DNA from 4 places in the Citrobacter telavivensis genome. Region 4 is predicted to be linked to each of the others. Evidence: predicted binding sites of a transcription regulator. Region 4 holds the regulator's gene; each other region holds the start of a gene.
What was found. Region 4 encodes CRP, which controls carbon source genes, mostly activating them, when cyclic AMP is high. Its sites were predicted from a motif close to ATGTGANNNNNNTCACAT; they were not measured.

Region 1 (3,158 bases), on a different contig from region 4:
TACAGGACGTACCACTACGGGAACTGATTCGGGGGCATTGCGGCGGTATGGGCCAGAGACCGTAGCAAATGTATATCTAAACGCTATACATTGAAGAAGGGAGAGTAGATGTCATGCGATGAGCAGAGGTTGAAAGACAGTTAAAACGACCCGGCAATCATCAACCGGGTCATCATTATTTACGGATTTACGGTCTTGAGGCCGTACCGTCAGGCGTACGTGCCATTGTCCAGGACGGGATCCCTCCCTCGCACGGATATTTTGCTGCTTTGGCTTCATCGATATCGATACCCAGCCCCGGCTTATCGTTCAGGTACGCATAACCCTGGTCTATCTCCGGGCAGCCAGGGAAGACATCGCGCAGCGCGTCGTTCATTGGCGTGTACTCCTGAATGCCAAAGTTCGGCGAGCTCAAATCAAGATGCATATTAGCGCTGACCCCGACCGGGGAGATGTCTCCTGGCCCGTGCCATGCAGTACGTACGCCGTTCAGTTCGCTGTAGACGGCGAGTTTCTTCGCTGGCGTAATCCCGCCGATGGTGCTCACGTGGCAGCGAATATAGTCGATCAGTTTGTTATCGATGAGCGGCTTCCACTCATTCACATTCACAAACAGCTCACCCATAGAAATCGGTGTTGAAGACTGCTGGCGCAGCATTTTAAGCCAGTCGATATTTTCCGGCGCGACCGGATCTTCAAGATAAAATAGCTGATACTGTTCGAGCGTCTTTGCCAGATTAATCGCCGTCACCGGCGTCACGCGCTCATGCACATCATGGATAAATTCGATACCAAAGCCGAGTTTGTTACGCAAATGCTCGAACAGACGCGGAACGCTTTTTGCATAGGCGTCCGGATCAAAGTAGATACCGGCCGTTTTACTACGCGGTGAACGCTTCGGCTGAATGTTCTTCGCACGCGCCAGTTGTGTGGCGATCAGTTTGAGGTCGTCGGTCCCTGCGCCGCCGTACATGCCCATCTGACAGCGAACATACTGGTAGCCTTCTTCCATTCTGGCGCGGATGTTATCTTCCACTTCGACTTCATCGCCACCATCGGTGTGGCAGTACAGGGGGATCCCATCGCGACATTTGCCACCCAGCAGGTCGTAAACCGGCATGCCCGCCAGTTTACCCTTGATATCCCACAGCGCCATGTCCACACCGGACAACGCATTGTTCATGACAGGTCCATTGCGCCAGTAACCGCTCACCGCACCCGACTGCCAGATATCTTCAATACGCGTCGGATCTTTACCCATCAGAAAAGGGGCCATGTACTCATCGATCGCGCTTTTTACCGCGAAGATACGTTGGGTAAATGTTGCGCATCCCAGACCATACAGTCCCGGCTCGTTGGTCTCAATCTTAACGACCGCCAGGTCAATTCCGCCGGGCGCCGTTAGAATCGTTTTTACATTGGTAATTTTCAGGTTACTCACTTTCACTCCTCAACTCAGCGTATTTACGGCATGTCATACTGTTAAAAATAACATGACCCTTATTTGTAAGTTGTCCTACAACTTGATGTTGTTATATCACGCTTCCTTTAGCGCGCGATATTGAAAGTGCCATTCTGTGATGATGATCAAATTGCCTGTGACTCTGAATTTTTAATTTCATTTAACTGCATGATATACAATGATTTGAAGTGATGTGAATCTCAACTGTTTGTGATCTTTGTTGCAAATTCATGGGCGGGTTGTTGATTTTATCCAAGTGAAAATTCAACCTTAAATAAGACAGTCGTCATACAAGTTAATCGAGGGAGAAAAACAACATGAGCGCTTTATTTGACTTAACGGGGAAAACGGCACTGGTAACAGGATCTGCGCGTGGGCTGGGGTTTGCCTACGCGGAGGGGCTTGCCGCTGCGGGTGCCCGGGTCATTCTGAATGATATTCGCGATGCACTGCTGGCAGAGTCGGTGGATTCACTGGCAAGCAAAGGCTACGACGCGCACGGGGTGGCGTTTGACGTTACCGATGAACAGGCGATTGAAGCTGCCTTCAGCAAACTGGATGCACAGGGAATCGATGTCGATATCCTGATCAATAACGCTGGCATCCAGTACCGTAAACCGATGGTCGAACTGGAGCTGGAAAACTGGCAGAAGGTTATCGATACCAACCTGACCAGCGCGTTTCTGGTCTCCCGCGCGGCGGCGAAACGGATGATTGCGCGTAACAGTGGCGGCAAAATTATTAATATCGGTTCCCTCACCAGTCAGGCGGCCCGTCCGACCGTTGCCCCGTACACCGCGGCGAAAGGGGGGATCAAAATGCTCACCTGCTCGATGGCAGCCGAATGGGCGCAGTTTAATATCCAGACCAATGCCATTGGGCCGGGTTACATTCTGACAGACATGAATACGGCGCTTATCGAGGACAAGCAGTTCGACAGTTGGGTGAAAAGCAGTAACCCCTCTCAGCGTTGGGGCCGTCCGGAAGAGTTAATCGGTACCGCTGTCTTCTTATCCTCTAAAGCATCTGATTACATCAACGGGCAAATTATTTATGTTGATGGTGGCTGGCTCGCCGTACTGTAAGCCGTAAGTACGCTAATGACTCGCCTTTAAAATTCACGGCATGTGTTTATTACTCAGCATGCCGATATAACACAGGTATTATTATGAAGGCTTCAAGATCACGACTCTTTATTCTCACATTGCTGTTTATTGTGACTGCAATTAATTATATGGATCGCGCCAATCTTGCCGTTGCGGGAACGAATATCCAGAATGACTTCAGTCTGACACCCACCCAATTGGGCTTGCTTTTCTCCATGTTTACCTGGGCCTATGCTGCCAGTCAAATTCCTGTCGGCTATGTCCTTGATCGCATCGGTTCACGTATTCTTTACGGTGGCGCGATTATTCTGTGGAGTATTTTTACCTTTATGATGGGATTTGCTTCGCATCATTTATTCGCAACGGCGACGGCGTCATTTGCGATGTTGCTGGCCTGTCGCGCATTAATCGGTGTTGCTGAAGCGCCGTCTTTCCCATCCAATACGAAAATAATCGCCACCTGGTTCCCGGATCATGAACGCGCACGCGCCACCGCGATTTACTCCAGCGCACAATATATCGGGCTGGCCTTACTGACGCCGGCACTCTCCTTTATTGTGGCCAATTACGGTTGGGAGATGTCTTTCTAC
Region 2 (3,158 bases), on a different contig from region 4:
CTCGCACTCATCGCGCCAGTGTTCGCTTTGGGCTATTTGTTGTTTTGCTGCGCTTAATGCCGCAACCATCTCTTCACGTTCAGCGAATTGCTCGGCTTTCTGTTGGGCATGCTGATAGCTGGCCAGCAGCCAGCCAAGCGCAATACCCACCAGCGCAATAACCGCATAAATGATGATTGAGATATCCAAAATGCCTCCTGACGCCATACATCACCCGCACAAAATAGAATTGTGCTGTATAAACGTCCAGTTTTAAAGAACTTTCCTGCGAGGCGCTACGCAAATAATCGCGTAAAAGCAAAAGGCCGAACGCGTCGGCCTTTTATGGAAGGGAAGAGGATTAGATCAGACGACGCGCCGCTTCCACCACGATTTTCACCGCATGGCTTTCGGTCTGTTTCATCGTCTCAGCATTCGGGATCTCCTGCTGAGTACGGTTAACGATCACGCCCGCAACCATCCCGGCGCGCAGGCCCTGGCTTGCGCACATGGTCAGCAGCGTGGCGGACTCCATTTCGTAGTTCATTACGCCCATTGACTGCCACTCTTCCATAGAACCTTTGAAACGACGCACCACACGACCGGAGAAGGTGTCGTAGCGTTCCTGGCCTGGGTAGAAGGTGTCTGAAGAAGCGGTCACGCCCACATGAGTGGTGGCACCGATGGATTTTGCCGCTTCAACCAGCGCGGTGGTGCATTCAAAGTCAGCGACTGCCGGGTACTCCATCGGCGCAAAATGCAGGCTCGCGCCATCCAGACGAACGGACGCCGTGGTGACCAGCACATCGCCGACATTAATATGCGGCTGAATGGCGCCGGTGGTGCCAATTCGCAGGAAGGTACGAATGCCCAACTGAGCCAGTTCTTCCACCGCAATAGAGGTAGACGGGCCGCCGATACCGGTCGAGCAGACAATGACGGCTTTACCGTCCAGTTCTGCACGCCAGGTGGTGAATTCACGGTGAGATGCCAGCTTAACCGGCTTCTCCATCAGCGCGGCGATCTTTTCCACACGTTCCGGATCGCCAGGGACGATAGCCAGCGTAGCCCCTTGTAAATCGTTCTTGGTGAGGCCGAGATGAAAAACGTCAGACCTGGACATATAAAACTCCTCTGTGATTCGGTTTTTGTCAGAAGAAGCAAAAAGACACTTTACCGAAGGACTTAAGATATTTTCGTGACCCTCATCACCATGAAACAAATCAGTTGCATAAACTTACCGATAAATAGTGATTCAAATCACATTAACGGCCCGATTTTTTCTTTCTCCGCACAAAAAGCGAGCCGTTTGAGGCAGTGTGAATGGTTAAAGGCTGTCTATAGTTAATAGTGCGCTATTTTTCTAAGGGTACGGAGAATACCATGACATCAACACAACAAACCGGTTTTGCACCTGCAGCATCCCCGATTGCCTCTACCTCAGTTCATACCCCGGACGACACTATTGTCGCGGGCATTACGTCGATCCCTTCCCAGGGTGACGACATGCCGGCGTATCACGCGCGCCCGAAAAAGAGCGATGGCCCTCTGCCTGTGGTCATTGTAGTGCAGGAAATCTTTGGCGTGCATGAACATATCCGCGACGTCTGCCGTCGCCTGGCGCTGGACGGGTATCTGGCTATCGCGCCAGAACTCTATTTCCGCGAGGGCGATCCGAATGATTTCGCCGATATTCCCACCCTGCTCAGCGGTCTGGTGGCGAAAGTGCCGGATTCTCAGGTACTGGCCGATCTGGATCACGTTGCCAGTTGGGCGTCCCGTAACGGTGGGGATGTTCATCGCCTGATGATCACCGGCTTTTGTTGGGGCGGACGTATTGCCTGGCTGTACGCGGCGCATAACCCGCAGTTGAAAGCCGCAGTGGCCTGGTATGGAAAGCTGGTGGGTGATAAGTCGTTGAATTCGCCGAAGCATCCTGTCGATGTGGCGACCGATCTGAACGCCCCGGTGCTGGGTCTGTACGGCGGTCAGGATAACAGTATTTCGCAGGAAAGCGTGGAGACCATGCGCCAGGCGCTACGCGCCGCTAACGCCAACACGGAGATTATCGTCTATCCCGATGCCGGTCATGCCTTCAATGCCGACTATCGCTCGAGCTATCACGAAGAATCCGCCAAAGACGGCTGGCAAAGAATGCTGGCATGGTTTGCGCAGTACGGAAGTAAGAAATAAGTTCTGGCCCGGAAACAACCGGGCCAGATTTTTCAGGATCACGCCTGACGCAGATTCTGTGCTGCCTGGACCATGTTTGCCAGCGCGGCGCGGGTTTCTGCCCAACCGCGGGTTTTCAGGCCGCAGTCCGGGTTCACCCACAGGCGTTCAGCCGGGATACGCTGCGCCGCTTTTTGCAACAGCGCCTCAATCCACTCTACGCTCGGGACGTTCGGTGAGTGAATGTCATACACGCCCGGTCCAATTTCGTTTGGATAGTCGAACTCTTCAAATGACTCCAGCAACTCCATGTCGGAACGTGAGGTCTCAATGGTTATCACGTCGGCATCCAGCGCGGCGATAGAATCCATGATGTCGTTAAACTCGCAGTAACACATGTGGGTGTGGATCTGGGTATCATCCTTCGCCACCGCTGCATTGATACGAAATGCCTCCACGCCCCACGCCAGATAGGCGGCCCAGTCGCTACGGCGCAGCGGAAGCCCTTCACGTAGTGCGGGTTCATCAATCTGGATGATGCCAATGCCTGCCGCTTCAAGATCTGCCACCTCGTCACGTAGCGCCAGCGCGATCTGTTTGGCAATCGTTTCACGGCTGACATCTTCACGCGGGAACGACCAGCAAAGAATCGTCACCGGGCCGGTCAGCATCCCTTTCACCGGTTTGTCGGTCAGAGACTGGGCGTATTTCGCCCACTCGACGGTAATCGCTTCCGGACGACTAACGTCACCGATCACCACCGGCGGTTTAACACAGCGGGAACCGTAGCTCTGCACCCAACCGTTCTGGGTGAAGACGAAACCGTCCAGATGTTCACCAAAATATTCGACCATGTCATTACGCTCGGCTTCACCGTGAACCAGCACGTCCAGCCCCAGTCGCTCCTGCTCAACAATCGCCTGCTTGATATGCTCCGCGATGCCGGTGCGGTAGTGGTTGGCATCGAGATTGCCCTTTTTGAAGTCCAGACGCAGGCCGCGGATTTC
Region 3 (3,158 bases), on a different contig from region 4:
ATGATCGTGGTGCCTTTGTCGTTTAAATCCTTCAAAAAGCCCCACATTGAGCGGCGAAGTTCGATATCAACACCTGCTGTCGGTTCATCGAGAATCAGCAGCTTCGGCTCGTGCATCAGCGCACGAGCAATCATCAGACGTCGCTTCATCCCACCGGATAACATCCGTGCACGTTCGTTGCGTTTTTCCCACAGATCGAGCTGTTTTAAATACTTTTCGCTGCGCTCGATCGCTTCTTTTCGCTCCACGCCGTAGTAGCCCGCCTGATTGACCACGATCTGCTGCACGGTCTCAAACGGGTTGAAGTTAAATTCCTGCGGCACCAGTCCCAACTGACGTTTGGCGTTAACGACATCTTTTTCGAGATCGTAGCCAAAGACGCTGACGCGCCCGGAAGATTTGTTCACCAGCGAGCTGATGATACCGATAGTGGTCGACTTTCCTGCCCCGTTCGGTCCCAGAAGCGCGTAAAAATCACCCGCCTCGACCTGTAAATCTATCCCGCGCAACGCCTGAACGCCGCCAGGATAAGTTTTTTTAAGTTGTTGAAGTTCCAGTGCAATGGTCATAAATTTTTACTTACCTTACGTTCTTACACTTTATATGTGGTTTAAATAATCCCGGAGTTGCCCTATATTAGCCCAACGCACTTATTTGGTTACAGGTCGTTAACCTCCATGAAAGACATAGATACACTCATCAGCAACAATGCACTATGGTCAAAAATGCTGGTGGAAGAGGATTCCGGATTTTTTGAGAAACTGGCGCAAGCGCAGAAACCACGCTTTCTATGGATTGGATGTTCCGACAGTCGCGTTCCCGCAGAACGTTTAACCGGTCTTGAACCGGGCGAATTATTTGTCCACCGTAATGTGGCCAACCTGGTCATCCACACAGACCTCAACTGCCTCTCCGTTGTTCAGTATGCCGTTGATGTCCTCGAAGTTGAACACATTATTATCTGTGGTCACTACGGGTGTGGCGGCGTACAGGCGGCGGTCGATAACCCGGAACTGGGCCTCATCGACAACTGGCTGCTGCATATCCGTGATATCTGGTTCAAACATAGCTCATTGCTTGGCGATATGCCGCAAGAGCGTCGTATGGATACGCTGTGTGAGCTGAACGTGATGGAACAGGTGTACAACCTGGGCCACTCCACCATCATGCAGTCAGCCTGGAAACGGGGTCAGAAAGTGACCATCCACGGCTGGGCATACGGTATTCACGATGGTCTGCTGCGCGATCTGGAAGTAACCGCGACCAGTCGCGCCACCCTGGAGCAGCGCTATCGCCAGGGCGTTTCTAACCTCAGCCAGAAACACGTCAACCACAAATAAAAATCCCCGGTCATGCACCGGGGACGTATCCAGTCAATGCCGGGATTTTCCCGGCTTTTTTACGCTTACTCGTCCAGCAGCACCACTTTGCCGACATACGGCAGATGGCGATAGCGCTGAGCGTAGTCAATACCGTAGCCCACCACGAACTCATCCGGGATGGAGAAACCGATGAACTCGACCGGGACGTTAACTTCACGGCGAGAGGGTTTATCCAGCAGGGTGCAAATCGCCAGAGATTTCGGTTCACGCAGGCTCAGAATTTCACGCACTTTCGACAGCGTGTTGCCGGAGTCGATAATGTCTTCCACAATCAGCACGTCTTTGCCGCGAATGTCTTCATCGAGATCTTTGAGGATCTTGACGTCTCGGGTGGTGGACATGCCGCTACCGTAGCTGGAGGCGGTCATAAAATCGACTTCATGAGATACCTGCACTTCACGGCACAGATCCGCCATAAACATAAATGAGCCACGCAGCAGACCAACCAGCACCATGTCACTGCCGCTGTCTTTGTAACGTTCAGTAATCTGACGACCCAGTTCGGCAATCCGCGCTTTGATCTCCGCTTCGGGGATCATTACTTCTACAGTATGTTTCATAACTCTAACCATATGATTTAAAAACAAATCACTCAATGCCTGCTTCTACCGGAACAGCATCGAAGTGCAAGGCATGCAGTATACCAGTAAAAGTATTTATTCGCGGCATCTCTTAATAAAGCTCATTTTGTGATGACGATCACACTTGTTAAATCCTATAATTAATTGCTACTAAAAAATTAACAAATTGAGATGGTGTATTTTTATGGCAGATAACAACGCACGTTCACCGCGACTCCTCGTGGTGTTAACGGCCCTCTTTGCAGCGCTTAGCGGGTTGTATCTCCTGATCGGCGGAGGCTGGCTGGTCGCCATTGGCGGCTCCTGGTACTATCCGATCGCCGGTCTTGTCATGCTGGGTGTCGCCGTTATGCTCTGGCGCAGTCAGCGTTCCGCACTGTGGCTCTACGCCGCCCTGCTCCTCGCAACCCTGCTCTGGGGCGTCTGGGAAGTCGGCTTCGACTTTTGGGCACTCACGCCGCGCAGTGACATCCTGGTCTTCTTCGGCATCTGGCTGATTTTACCGTTTGTCTGGCATCGCCTGATTGTTCCTTCCCGTGGTGCCGTAGCGGCACTGGTGGTGGCCCTGCTGATTAGCGGAGGGATCCTGACCTGGGCAGGCTTCCATGACCCACAGGAAATCAACGGCACCCTGAGCGCAGACACCACTCCGGCCGACGCTATCTCCACTATCTCCGACAACGACTGGCCGGCGTATGGTCGTAATCAGGAAGGTCAACGCTTCTCGCCGCTCAAGCAGATCAACGCCGACAATGTCCACAACCTGAAAGAGGCGTGGGTGTTCCGCACCGGTGACCTGAAGCAGCCTAACGATCCTGGTGAGATAACCAATGAAGTCACGCCGATTAAAGTCGGCGATACGCTGTATCTCTGTACCGCCCACCAGCGTCTGTTCGCGCTTGATGCGGCCACCGGGAAAGAGAAGTGGCATTTCGATCCGCAACTGAATACCAACACCAGCTTCCAGCACGTTACCTGCCGTGGCGTGTCGTATCATGAAGCGAAAGCCGATAATGCCTCACCAGAAGTCATTGCCGACTGTCCGCGCCGCATCATCCTGCCGGTGAACGATGGTCGTCTGTTTGCGGTGAATGCGGAAACCGGCAAGCTGTGCGAAACCTTTGCCAACAAAGGTATTCTGAATCTGCAAACCAATATGCCGGACACGACGCCGGGGCTGTATGAGCCAACGTCA
Region 4 (3,158 bases):
CAGCCAAAGGTATTCCATCGCTGGATGAGAGCTTTGTGGTGATTCATTTCCGCAATCTGGAAGGGATCGATTTCCCCTGGCTGCTGGCAATGCTGCAAGGTTCATTCATTTCTCACATCAATACATTGGTAGTGCCTGGCGGCAAAATGGGGCTGGCCATGGAGCTGATTATGTTGCCGTTGGTACAGCGACTGATGGAAGGGAAAAAAATCGAGTAAGGTAAGATTTTGCCGGATGGCGGCGTTGCGTTATCCGGCCTACTCCTGTCGTAGGCCTGATAAGTGCAGTGCCATCAGGCAGCAATCACTTCATACGAATGGGTAATATTGACCGCTTTTTCCAGCATCAACGCCACGGAGCAATACTTCTCTGCCGACAGATCGACCGCACGCGAAACGGCGGCATCCTTCAGGTCGTGACCCGTGACAATAAAATGCAGATTGATGTGGGTGAACAGGCGGGGTGCCTCTTCGCGACGTTCTGACGTCAGTTTCACTTCGCAGTTCGTCACATCCTGACGACCTTTTTGCAGGATAGAAACCACGTCAATCGCGCTGCACCCCCCTGCCGCCATCAACACCATTTCCATCGGGCTCGGCGCTTTATCACCGGAGTTACCGTCCATCAAAATCTGGTGACCGGAAGCCGACTCACCCAGGAAGGTTAACCCTTCAACCCATTTAACACGCGCTTGCATATTTTTTAACTCCAGTGCGTCAATTTTCCTGACAGATTACGCGTACATAACAATTCTCGCAACGGAAGGCGACCTCCGTCATGCTGAAGCGAGACACCAGGAGACACACGGCTAAAGCTATGCTAAAACAGTCAGGATGCTACAGTAATACATTGATGTACTGCATGTATGCAGAGGACTTCACATTAAAGGCTGCAGTTCGTTTTTGACGGCCTCTTCCCAGGACGAGGGAAGCACATTTTTGCAACCCCAGAGACAGCGGATTTTTTTGGCTCTGGAGACAGCTTATAACAGAGGATAATCGCGCATGGTGCTTGGCAAACCGCAAACAGACCCGACACTTGAATGGTTCTTGTCTCATTGCCACATTCATAAGTACCCGTCCAAGAGCACGCTGATTCACCAGGGTGAAAAAGCAGAAACGTTGTACTACATCGTTAAAGGCTCAGTGGCAGTGTTGATTAAAGATGAGGAAGGGAAAGAAATGATCCTTTCTTATCTGAATCAGGGTGATTTCATTGGCGAACTGGGCCTGTTTGAAGAAGGCCAGGAACGTAGCGCATGGGTTCGAGCGAAAACAGCGTGTGAAGTGGCTGAAATTTCCTACAAGAAATTCCGCCAGTTGATCCAGGTGAACCCAGATATTCTGATGCGCCTGTCTTCCCAAATGGCTCGCCGCCTGCAAGTTACTTCGGAGAAAGTCGGTAACCTGGCCTTCCTCGATGTGACCGGTCGTATCGCCCAGACGCTGCTGAATCTGGCGAAACAGCCTGATGCGATGACTCACCCGGACGGTATGCAGATCAAAATCACTCGCCAGGAGATTGGCCAGATCGTTGGCTGCTCTCGCGAAACCGTTGGTCGTATTCTGAAGATGCTGGAAGATCAGAACCTGATCTCCGCTCACGGTAAAACGATCGTCGTTTACGGCACTCGTTAATCTCATCGAAAATGACGCGCTACCCGATAGCGCGTCATTTTTGTTTTGCCAATGTGGCGCAGACTGATTTATCACCCAGAAATCAACTATGCACTACGTCAAACACTGGTGCTCTGTTTGCCCGTGGCCGTCGGCCTGCTCATCGGGCAGTTACATCTTGGCCTGCTCTTCTCTCTCGTTCCCGCCTGCTGCAACATTGCCGGGCTTGATACTCCGCACAAACGCTTTTTCAAACGCCTGATTATCGGGGCGTCGCTGTTTGCCGGCTGTAGCCTGATCATGCAACTGCTGCTGGCGCAGGCGATACCGTTACCCCTGATCCTGACCGGACTAACGCTCACGCTCGGCGTCACTGCGGAATTGAGCTCCCTTCACGCCCGCCTGCTTCCAGCCTCGCTGATTGCAGCGATTTTCACACTGAGCCTCGCGGGGAACATGCCGGTCTGGGAGCCTCTGCTGATCTACGCATTGGGCACGCTATGGTACGGATTGTTTAACTGGTTCTGGTTTTGGCTCTGGCGCGAACAGCCGCTTCGCGAGTCGCTGAGCCTGTTATACCGTGAACTGGCGGATTACTGCGAAGCCAAATACAGTATGCTGACCCAGCATACTGATCCGGAAAAAGCCCTGCCGCCACTGCTGATGCGCCAGCAGAAAGCGGTCGACCTCATCACCCAGTGCTATCAGCAGATGCACATGCTGTCGGCGCACCGCAACAATGACTACAAGCGGATGCTGCGCGCCTTTCAGGAAGCGCTGGATCTGCAGGAGCATATCTCCGTCAGTCTGCATCAGCCGGAAGAAGTGCAAAAGCTGGTCGAACGCAGCCATGCGGAACAGGTGATTCGCTGGAATGCGCAAACGGTCGCCGCTCGCCTGCGCGTACTGGCGGATGACATTCTCTATCACCGACTGCCGACGCGGTTCACCATGCAAAAGCAGATTGGCGCGCTGGAAAAAATTGCTAATCAGCATCCGGATAACCCCGTAGGGCAGTTCTGTTACTGGCATTTCAGCCGTATCGCCCGCGTGCTTCGCACTCAGCGCCCACTCTACGCCCGCGATCTGATGGCCGACAAACAGCGTCGGTTACCGCTGCTGCCGGCGCTGAAAAACTACCTCTCGTTGAAATCTCCGGCGCTGCGTAACGCCGGGCGTATCAGCGTAATGCTCAGCATTGCCAGTCTGATGGGGTCCGCGTTACATCTGCCGAAACCTTACTGGATCCTAATGACCGTTCTGTTTGTGACGCAAAATGGTTACGGTGCCACCCGCGTGCGTATTCTGCACCGTTCGGCGGGAACGCTGGTGGGGCTGATTATCGCAGGCGTGACGCTGCACTTTCATATTCCTGAGGGGTATACGCTGGCGCTGATGCTGGCAATCACCCTGGTCAGCTATCTGACCATCCGGAAAAACTACGGTTGGGCGACGGTAGGATTTACCATCACCGCGGTGTATACCTTACAACTCCTGACGCTGGACGGCGAGCAGTTCATTATCCCGCGATTTGTCGATACG

Region 1: a site for CRP is predicted at 1,576-1,593, ahead of ACERJC_RS06585 (enolase C-terminal domain-like protein). Genes of this name have one in related genera too.
Region 2: a site for CRP is predicted at 1,228-1,245, ahead of udp (uridine phosphorylase). Genes of this name have one in related genera too.
Region 3: a site for CRP is predicted at 2,070-2,087, ahead of hpt (hypoxanthine phosphoribosyltransferase). Genes of this name have one in related genera too.

The regions. Positions count from the first base shown of each region.
Region 1 covers NZ_JBGUBF010000001.1:1,369,316-1,372,473, forward strand. The annotation lists gene ACERJC_RS06585 (enolase C-terminal domain-like protein) at 188-1,441, opposite strand; gene ACERJC_RS06590 (SDR family oxidoreductase) at 1,780-2,547, shown strand; gene ACERJC_RS06595 (MFS transporter) at 2,631-3,158, shown strand, end outside.
Region 2 covers NZ_JBGUBF010000010.1:17,902-21,059, forward strand. The annotation lists gene rmuC (DNA recombination protein RmuC) at 1-189, opposite strand, end outside; gene udp (uridine phosphorylase) at 341-1,102, opposite strand; gene ACERJC_RS23095 (dienelactone hydrolase family protein) at 1,363-2,172, shown strand; gene metE (5-methyltetrahydropteroyltriglutamate--homocysteine S-methyltransferase) at 2,211-3,158, opposite strand, start outside.
Region 3 covers NZ_JBGUBF010000004.1:256,872-260,029, reverse strand. The annotation lists gene ACERJC_RS18360 (ABC transporter ATP-binding protein) at 1-569, opposite strand, end outside; gene can (carbonate dehydratase) at 678-1,340, shown strand; gene hpt (hypoxanthine phosphoribosyltransferase) at 1,406-1,942, opposite strand; gene ACERJC_RS18345 (glucose/quinate/shikimate family membrane-bound PQQ-dependent dehydrogenase) at 2,148-3,158, shown strand, end outside.
Region 4 covers NZ_JBGUBF010000003.1:464,148-467,305, reverse strand. The annotation lists gene ACERJC_RS16850 (phosphoribulokinase) at 1-218, shown strand, start outside; gene ACERJC_RS16845 (OsmC family protein) at 293-697, opposite strand; gene crp (cAMP-activated global transcriptional regulator CRP) at 1,005-1,637, shown strand; gene ACERJC_RS16835 (YccS/YhfK family putative transporter) at 1,689-3,158, shown strand, end outside.